One region of the Kitasatospora sp. NPDC087314 genome, then DNA from elsewhere that is predicted to be linked to it. Evidence: riboswitches for the same ligand, from Rfam matches in the RefSeq annotation. Region 1 holds a riboswitch; the other holds the start of a gene.

What was found. Region 1 has a riboswitch for cyclic di-AMP ahead of ACIO5E_RS04010 (transglycosylase family protein). Riboswitches for the same ligand answer to the same signal wherever they lie in the genome.
Region 2: linked by a shared signal. The riboswitch ahead of ACIO5E_RS04855 (hypothetical protein) and the one ahead of ACIO5E_RS04010 (transglycosylase family protein) in region 1 are both predicted to bind cyclic di-AMP.

What each region holds. Positions count from the first base shown of each region.
Region 1 covers NZ_JBIUYE010000002.1:18,508-23,138, forward strand. Annotated here, with positions in the region: gene ACIO5E_RS03995 (ATP-binding protein) at 1-35, shown strand, start outside; gene ACIO5E_RS04000 (DUF397 domain-containing protein) at 448-711, opposite strand; gene ACIO5E_RS04005 (hypothetical protein) at 1,271-2,227, shown strand; cyclic di-AMP (ydaO/yuaA leader) riboswitch at 2,658-2,820, shown strand; gene ACIO5E_RS04010 (transglycosylase family protein) at 2,807-4,102, shown strand; gene ACIO5E_RS04015 (hypothetical protein) at 4,340-4,540, shown strand; gene ACIO5E_RS04020 (LacI family DNA-binding transcriptional regulator) at 4,622-4,631, opposite strand, start outside.
Region 2 covers NZ_JBIUYE010000002.1:225,465-230,095, reverse strand. Annotated here, with positions in the region: gene ACIO5E_RS04870 (alpha/beta hydrolase) at 1-990, shown strand, start outside; gene ACIO5E_RS04865 (MoaF-related domain-containing protein) at 1,112-1,441, opposite strand; gene ACIO5E_RS04860 (esterase/lipase family protein) at 1,651-2,997, shown strand; cyclic di-AMP (ydaO/yuaA leader) riboswitch at 3,176-3,342, shown strand; gene ACIO5E_RS04855 (hypothetical protein) at 3,345-4,631, shown strand, end outside.

The sequences.
Region 1 (4,631 bases):
CCGAACTCGGTGGACGGCACCGGCGCTCGGCCTAGCGCCAGGCGGCGCGCGGCCGGCCGAGGAAGGCCCCGGGAGGACCACGCCCCGAGCTCCTCAGGACCCGGCGGGCCGGGCGCACGTGCGCGACAGGCCCCGGCGCGACTCTCGGAACGATTCCCCGGACGACTCCCGGGGCAGCCCCCGGACACACCTCTGGACCACCTTCCGAGCCACCTGTCGGCCGAGCCGCAGGACGAACCACCGGACGGGCCGCCGGGCCGGCCGCGGCGCAGGGTCCGGCCGAGTCGCCGGACGGCGCGCGGGTCCACTCGCGGCGCCCTCGCAGGGTCGACCGCGAGGTCGTGGAGCGGCCGCGGAAGAGCCGGGTTCGGAACCGGAACCGGAAAAGACAAAGGCCGTCGCGGTGTCAGCACCCACGACGGCCCCCCGATGGAAGACGGCGGCCGGTCAGACCGTCAGGTGGTCGAACTCCCCGTCCTTGGCCCCCAGCAGCAGGGCGGCGATCTCGGCCCGCGTGTAGATGAGCGCCGGACCTTCCGGGAAGCGCGAGTTGCGCATCGCCACATCACCCCCCGGCAGGGCCGCGAACTCGACGCAGTTCCCCTGGGAGTTGCTGTGCAGGCTCTTCTGCCAGACCACCCCCTTGAGGTCGGCGGCCGCCATCCCGTTGTAGGTGTCGTACGAGTCGTGCGTGTCCTGCGAGTCGTGCATAGAAATCTCCCGAAGAGCTCCGGAGTGGTCGTCCAGCGCGGCGCCCCCGGCACCCGCCGAACGAACGGACCGGCCCCGTACCGGCCCGGCACAACGCCTCACTTGACGTGATGATAGCCGCTGTGCACGTGCATCAGCACGGGACATTGCAGGTGCACGAGGCCTGTCATCCGCCGCCCCGAACTCTTCACGGACCCTTCTCCTGACGGTACGTAAACGGACATAGTCGAGTGAATCGCCAGACCTCCGATAACCGGCCGTGAGCGTTTCCCCGCTGAATGTTGATCTTCCGACGCCGGAAGTCGCACCGTTGTGACCCTCCGTCAAGCGAACCTCAAGCTGTGAGACATCTCACGCGCCACAGCCGCAACTCGACGCCCCGCCGGACACGTCATGACAACTGGCGGTGACCATCCGAGACTCGGGGGAGATATGTCCGAATTACGGGTAAATCGACCGGACCGGCACACCGGACGTGCGGCACACGCGCCATGACCACGCGAAACCCGAACGGCAGCCGACTGCAGGCCTGACGGGCCGATGTCCTACGATCTCCGGCATGAGCACCGCAGCCATCCCGGGCGCGCCACTGCCCGTCCGCACTCCAGGCTCCCGTGCGCGGGGGCGCCACCGCCGCCCCGAGCGCCCCGAGATCCCGGCCGGCTCCCCGGCCCTGGTGCTCGCCGTGCCCGCGACCGCCGGGCCCGAGTCCCGCTCGGTCGTCGAGGAGCTGCTGTCGATCGTCCGCAGCGAGCAGGGCGGCGTCCAGACCGCCGTCGGCTACCTCCCCGGCAACGGCGCCGAGAGCACCGGCGGTGACGAGCACACCGTCGCCGAACTGCTGGCCATGGCCGCCGAGGCCGGCCTGCCCGCACCGGTCCTGGTGCCGCTGGTACCCGGCCCGCACGGATTCCTGACCGAACTTCACGCCCTCGCCGCGGAGTACGGAGCCCCCGTCACCGACGTGCTCGGCCCGCACCCGCTACTCGCCGAGGCCGTGCACGTGCGACTGTCCGAGGCCGGCCTGGCCCGGGCCGACCGCGCCCGGCTGTTCGCCATCGCGACCGCCGCGGACGGCGTGGTGCTCACCACCGTCGGCGGCGAGGACGCCGCCGCGGCGGCCGGCATCACCGGCGTCCTGCTGGCGGCCCGACTGGCCGTCCCGGTCGTCCCCGCCGCGCTCGACGTGCCCGGCTCGGTCGCCGCGGCCGTCAACCACCTCAAGGAGACCGGCTCCCAGCGCCCGGCACTGGCCCCGCTGGTGATCGGGCCGGAGGCCGACTCGGAGCTGCTCGCCGCGGCCGCCGAGGAGACGGGCTGCCCGTCCGCCGCGCCGCTGGGCGCCTACCCGACGGTCGGCCAGCTGATCGCCTCCACCTACCTGGCCGCGCTGCCCGAACCCTCCCCGGAGGCCGAGGCCGCCGCAGAGGCGGAGGCGGCGGCCGCCGAGGGCACTCACGCCGGTCGCGCCGCCCACGCGGCTCACGCCGCCGCCGAGGGGCCTGCCGACCAGTAACGGACACCACGCGCACCGAAAGGGCCCGGGACGGTAGCGTTCCGGGTCCTTTCAGCTTGTCCCGTACGGGAGTTAAGGGGCGAATGAGAGCGATGTCCGTTCTGTTCACATTTGCCCACCCCCGCTTGGTGCACTTCCCGGCTGTCGAGACGCACTCACGCCCCTCCCCCGCGCCTACGCCCTCATGCGACCCGACGTGCCATCACCCACTCCCTGAAGCTCAGACAGTTGCGTACACCCATAGCGACGTTGCCGGAAAACGGTCATTTACGATCACGATGGGCTGTGAAAATGTCACCTCCCACCAAACCGTGATGTGCATCACAGGTATTTGCAGTTTGAACTTAAGTCTGCTTAACGTGCTCCCCGTTCGTGGCCACACGGACCCAGTTCATCCGCGACGCCGAGTCCTGCCGTCGGATGTCCTGGCAGCGCGAAAACGCATCACGGCAGGAGCGGGGGACCCACAGGTAAGTCGCCCCGGACCGCTCTTCGGAACGGTTCAGGGCTAGGGGTGAAGCCGCGCCCACAGCGCGGCCGGGCAACTCCAGCCCGAATCCGACAGCTCACCTCGCAGGCGTGGGAGAGGACCGCGTCTTCATGCTGCCCACCAACGGCACCCGTCTGTCCAGCCGCACCCGACGCGTGATCGCCGCCATCGGCGTCGCGGGCGTCGGCCTCAGCATCCCGTGCCTCACCTCCGGCACCGCCTCCGCCGCCTCCGTCGCCACCTGGGACAAGGTCGCCCAGTGCGAGAGCAGCGGCAACTGGAGCATCAACACCGGCAACGGCTTCTACGGCGGCCTGCAGTTCACCTCCAGCACCTGGGCCGCCTTCGGCGGCACCGCGTACGCCCCGCAGGCCAACCAGGCCACCAAGGACCAGCAGATCGCCGTCGCCGAGAAGGTGCTCGCCTCGCAGGGCCCGGGCGCCTGGCCGGTGTGCTCCGTCCAGGCCGGCCTGACCCAGGGCGGCGCCGCGGCGTCCGTCGACACCGCGGCCGGTTCGACCACCGGCTCGACCGCCGCCAAGCCGGCCACCAAGCCCGCTGCCCCGGCCGCCAAGCCGGCGCAGGACCAGGCCCCCGCCACGAAGCCCGCTTCGAAGCCGGCCGCGCCGGCCCAGGACCAGGCGCAGGCCCAGGGCAACGCCCAGGCCCAGGGCGGGGACTACACCGTCGCCGCCGGCGACTGGCTGTCCTCGATCGCCGACAAGAACAACGTCCAGGGCGGCTGGCAGCGGCTGTACGAGCTCAACCGCGGCACCCTGACCGAGGGGCCGGACACCATCTACCCGGGCCAGCGCCTGTCGTTCAAGGACGGCGGCCAGGCGGCCCAGCAGTCGGCGCAGCCCGACCAGTCCGGCTCGGGCTTCACCTGGTTCGACCGCTCGCAGAAGTCCGGCCAGACCTCCAACGGCGGTGCCGTGAACGCCAAGCCGGCCGCGCAGAGCCAGGCCCCGGCCTCGAAGCCGGCCGCCCAGGCGCAGACTCAGGCTCCCGCCCAGACCGCCACCGGCAGCATGGCCGCCGCGGTCACCTTCGCCAAGTCGAAGGTCGGCCAGGCCTACGTCTACGGCGGCACCGGCAACGGCGGCTGGGACTGCTCCGGTCTGACCCAGGCCGCGCTGCGTGCCGCGGGCGTCTCCGTCCCGCGCGTCGCCGCCGACCAGGCCGCCGCCAGCACCCACGTCTCGCTGGACAGCCTGCAGGCGGGCGACCTGCTGTTCTGGTCCAACAACGGCAAGGACTCCGGCGTCTACCACGTCGCGATCTACATCGGCGGCGGCCAGTACGTCGAGGCCGCCAACCCGAGCTCGGGCGTGCGCCTGCAGACCGTCGCCAACTGGGCCCCGGACTTCGCCGGCCGGGTCTGAGGACGACGGGCGAGCGACAAGGAACAGGTGACAGATGACGGCTGACAGATAACAGATAACAGATAACAGATAACAGATTTCATCATCTGTCATCTGTCAGCCGTCGCCCGCCCCCGGTGAGAGTCTGGTCGCTCCTCCGGGGGCTCCGGCGCATCCCGCCCCCCTGACGACCAGGGGCCATGGTCAAACCCCGCGCCAGCGGGCATGCTGCTGCTCCGCACCAGAGGAGGAGTCACCATGACCCAGGTCACCGTCACACTCGACGCGAACCTCGCCATCGACGCGATGATGCTCTCCGGCACCAAGAGCCCCCAGGACGCCGTCGAACTGGTCCTGCGCGACTACCTGGCCCGCGGCCGCCGCACCGAGACCCGGACCGGCGACGCGCTCGACGGCCGGCGGCTCCCCCAGCGCCCCTCCACGGACCACGAGGGCTGACCCGACGCACCCGCGACACGAGAAACGGGCCCCGGAGAGCAACCGCTCTCCGGGGCCCGTTCGCCCGTCCTCCGTCTACGCTCAGCGCGCG
Region 2 (4,631 bases), 210 kb from region 1:
GTGCTTGCCGCGCTCGGCCTGGTGGCGAACAACTACTTCGCCTTCTACAGCAGTTGGGACGACCTGCTGGGCACCGGCGAAACCGGCCCGGTGGTGATCCACAACAAGGCGGACGCGTCCGGTCGGCTGCTCGTGGAGACGATCGGCCACGCCTCCGTCAAGGGCGGCGGCGCGATGGGCCGCGAGCCGAGTCAGTCCGGCGAGATCCGCAAGGTGCGGATCGACGGCGCGGCGAGCCGGCTGTCCACCGAGGGGTACGTCTACCTGCCGCCGCAGTACTTCCAACCGGAGTACGCACAGCGGCAGTTCCCGGCGGTGATCGTCAGCACCGGCTTCCCCGGGCTCGCCGAGAACCTGATCACGCGGTTCAACTACCCGGGCGCGGCGCTCAAGCTGCTCCAGGAGGGGAAGATGCAGCCGACCGTCATGGTCATGGTGCGCCCCTCGCCGGCCCTGCCGCAGGACACCGAGTGCGAGGACATCCCGGGCGGCGCGCAGTCCGACACGTACTTCACCAAGGACGTCCCCGCGGCGATCCAGGCGAGCTTCCGGGTCTCGTCCGACCCGCAGGCCTGGGCCTTCATGGGCAACTCGACCGGCGGCTACTGCGCCCTCAAGTTGGCCATGCGCCACCCGGACGTCTTCCCGACCGCCGTCGCGCTCTCCGCCTACTACGACGCCGCCGACGACCCGACCACGGGCGACCTGTTCGGCGGCAGCAAGCAGCGCCGCGACGAGGCCAACCTGATGTGGCGGCTGAAGAACCTGCCGCAGCCGAAGGTGTCCGTGCTGCTGGCCGGTACCAAGAAGGGCGACGGCAACTACCGGCACGACACCGAGGCCTTCGTCGACGCGGTGCAGGCCCCGATGAAGGTCTCCTACAGCATGCTGGAGAACGGCGGCCACAACTTCGAGACCTGGAGCGCCCTGCTGCCGTCCTCGCTGGAGTGGCTGTCCCAGCACCTCAAGGTGCCGAACCAGACCGTCTGAACAGACCCGAGCCGTTCCAGCGGCCCCGGCGGACCCAGTGGATCTGGCGGATCCGAGCGGATCAACGGGCAGACAAGGCCGACAGCGGGGGACCAGCCCCGGGGCGCGGGAGCGGCGAGGCTCAGACCACCCGCTCCAGCGTCCCGGTGTGCAACTCGCCGACCCGGCCGCCCTCGCCCTCGTACGTCCAGAAGGCGCGCACCGTCAGCCGGCCGAGGTCCATGACGTGGCTGACGGTGATCCCGCTCTGCTCCGTCCAGCTGATGAAGTAGATCTCCGGCGCCACCTCGGCGACGTGCAGCAGCACGTCCTCCCACTGGCCCGCCGACTCGCCGAGACCCTCCCAGCGCAGCCGCCGGCCGTCGGCCGAGTAGGTATTGCGGAAGGCCGCGCCGTTGTCGGCCCGGAAGAGGTAGGTGCGGCCGGCGAAGGCGGGCAGGGGCGCGGTCATGGTGGGGCGGTACCTCGTTTCCGTGAGGCCGTGCACGGCGGTCTTGTGCACTGCGGAAGATGTCGGACCTCCAATTTATCCGACCCGGTGAGCCGAGCGGGCGCGCCCGTGGGCAGTGCGCCACGGCACCGGCCGCCACCGTGCCGGCCTCCGGGGTGTGTGACCGGCATCTGGGCGCCCGCCGCGGGCCGGTCCTACCGTCCACCCCCATGAGACGCACCCCCACGAGCGCCACCCCCACGAGACCCGGCACCCCGCGCCGCACCCCCACCGCGCTGTCCGCCGTCCTGCTCACCCTCGCCGCCCTCCTGCTCGGCACCCCCACCACCGCCCAAGCGGCCGCCACCGCGCGAGCCGTTACCGCGCAGACCGCCGCCGCCCAAGCCGCCGCCGCCCCCCTCGCCCTGGAAGCCACCTTCCCCGCCCCCGGAAACGGGTGGGCCAAGGTCGAGCGCTACCTCGACACCACCCCCGGCTTCCGCGCCGAGCAGTACCCGGCCGACGGTCGCGGCGACCAGGACGGCGCCCGCCGGACGTACTTCGGCGGCACCGGCGAGCCCTACTCCGGCCGCTTCCTGCTGTACTCCGCGACCGGCTGGGACACCGGCGGCCGCCAGACCCCCGTCCTGCTGGTCCACGGCGCCAACGACAACGCCGACCGCGCCTGGGCGAACCCGGCCGAGAGCGGCACCTGCGGTGCCTCCGCCTGCCCGTCCACCGGCCTGGCCCAGTACCTCGCCGGCACCGGCCACCGGGTGTTCGCCATCGGCTTCGCCCACAAACAGGGCGACAACCTGCTCCAGGCGCAGACCGTCGGCGACGCCGTCGCGCTGATCCAGGCCCGGCTCGGGGTCTCCCAGGTGGACGTGGTGGCGTGGAGCAAGGGCGAGGTCGCCGCCCGGGCGTACGTGTCCTCGGTGCGCCCGTCGTGGGGGAGGGCGTACGCGGGCGACGTGCGCCGCCTGATCACCCTAGGCGGGCCGAACGGCGGGCTCGACTACGTGTACGCGCACGGCTGGTCCTTCGACCTGGCCGCCTGGCCGGCCTGCGGCGGCACCGCCAACGCGCCGTCCCCGCACCTGTACATGACCTGCTACGGCACGTACACCGCGCAGCCCTGCCTCGGCGTGTTGCCCACCGGCGGCTACGACTGCTACCCGGGACAGCGTCAGCTGCTCGCCCGCTGGGACGGCCGGTACGGGGTGGACGGTACCTCCCAGGACTGGTGGACCACCTACTACGGCGGCCAGGGCTTCTACACCTCCGGCCAGGGCATCCAGGCGGCGATCGACGCCGGGTCGCTGATCGCGCCGCTGCAGCAGGCCGGAGTGCCGGCGTCGGTGCGCACCTACCTGCTCGCGGGCGGGTCGGCCGACATCCCGGGCGTGCTCAACGAGAACCGGGGGCCCAGCGACGGCATCGTGTTCACCGCGAGCGCCCTGGACACCACCGGTGTCGCGACGATCGGCGGCACCCGGCTGCTCGCCGGTCTCAACCACCTGGAACTCGCCTGGGCGCCGGAGGCCGAGAGCCAGGTCGACGGCTGGCTCGACTGATCCCTTGATCGACCCCAACTGATCCACCACACAGCGTCGTTGATCGACACCACTGTGAGCTGTGCGACAACCGGCCCGGCCGGGTTGTCCGTTCACGGACGGTTTGCCTAGCCTGCAACGGTCGTCCGCTCTCGCGGACTCCACCGCCGGGACGCCGAGTCCTGTCCACCCGCCGGTCGGCAATCGAGCACCACGGCGGACGGGAGCGGGGGAACCAAGGTCAGCGCCCGGCCCGTACGCTCCCGCGTGCGGGCCGTGGCTAGGGGTGAAGCCGCTTCCACCGGCGGCCGGGCCACCTCGGCCCGAATCCGACAGCTCACCTCGCAGGCGTCGCAGAGGACACTCCCATGCACCAGCCTGCCCGTCGCCGCGCGCCGCGTCACGCCCGTCCCTCCCACCGGGGCCGCAGCGCCGCCCTCGCCGCCACCGGAGCGTTCGCCATCACCGGCGCCGGACTGTTCGGCCTGCCGGCCGTCGCCGGTGCCCAGGCCGCCGCCGCTCCGACCGTCACCCAGGATCGGCTGGCCCCGGCGACCATGGTCGCGAACAAGGCCACCACCGCCTCGCTGACCCTGCGCTCCTCGGCCTGCTTCACCGCGAAGACCGTCGGCGTGGGCGTCCGAGACGCGTCCGGCGCCAACCTCGACTTCCCCGGCAACGCCTCCAACGCGCGGATCTGCCCGAGCGGCCTGAACTTCACCAGCGGCGCGCGCACCCTGCCGGCCGGGACGTACACCCGGTTCGGCTTCTGGCAGGACCTCGGCGGGGCCTGGCACAACCTGCCCTCGCAGCAGCTCGTGGTATCCGACGCCCCGGCGCCGACCCCGACCCCGGCCCCGACCCCGGCCCCGGCCCCGGTTCCGACTGCGACCGCCACCCCGAAGCCGACCTCAACTCCGACCCCGGCTCCGACCGCGACCGCGACCGCCACCCCGAAGCCGACCTCAACTCCGACCCCGGCTCCGACCCCGACTGTGACCGCCACCCCGAAGCCGACCCCGACCCCGACCCCGGCTCCGACCGCGACCGCTACTCCGACCCCGAAGCCCTCCCCGACGAGCAGCCCGAGCGCCACGGCCAGTCCGTCGCCGAGCACCCCGGGCTCCCCGGTCGCCGGCAAGTCGCTGACCTGGTCCGACGAGTTCAACGGCCCGATCAGCTGGGGTTCGCGCTGGGTCGGCGACAAGACCAGCTCGTACAAGTACGGCAACCACAACCCGGACGACAACAAGCTCGACTGGCTGAACAAGAACAACGTCAGCGTCGCGAACGGGGTCGCCACCTTCACCGCCGCGCCGAGCGGCAGCACGTTGGAGAACGGCAAGCAGGCCTGGAACACCGGCTTCCTGACCACCGAGGGCTCCAGCGAGGGCTTCCAGGTCAAGACCGGCGACTACGCCGAGACCCGGGTCAAGCTGCCGTCCGGCTCCGGCGCCTGGCCGGCCCTCTGGACCTGGAAGAACGGCAACGGGGAGGTCGACTCCTTCGAGTACCACCCCGACAACCCGAACCTGCTGGAGCTGACCAACCACGTCAACCCCGGCAACCCCAAGTACTACGCCGATGCGAGCGCGATCGCGAAGGACCAGTGGGTGACCATCGGGACGTACTACGGTGCCACCTCGGTGGACTGG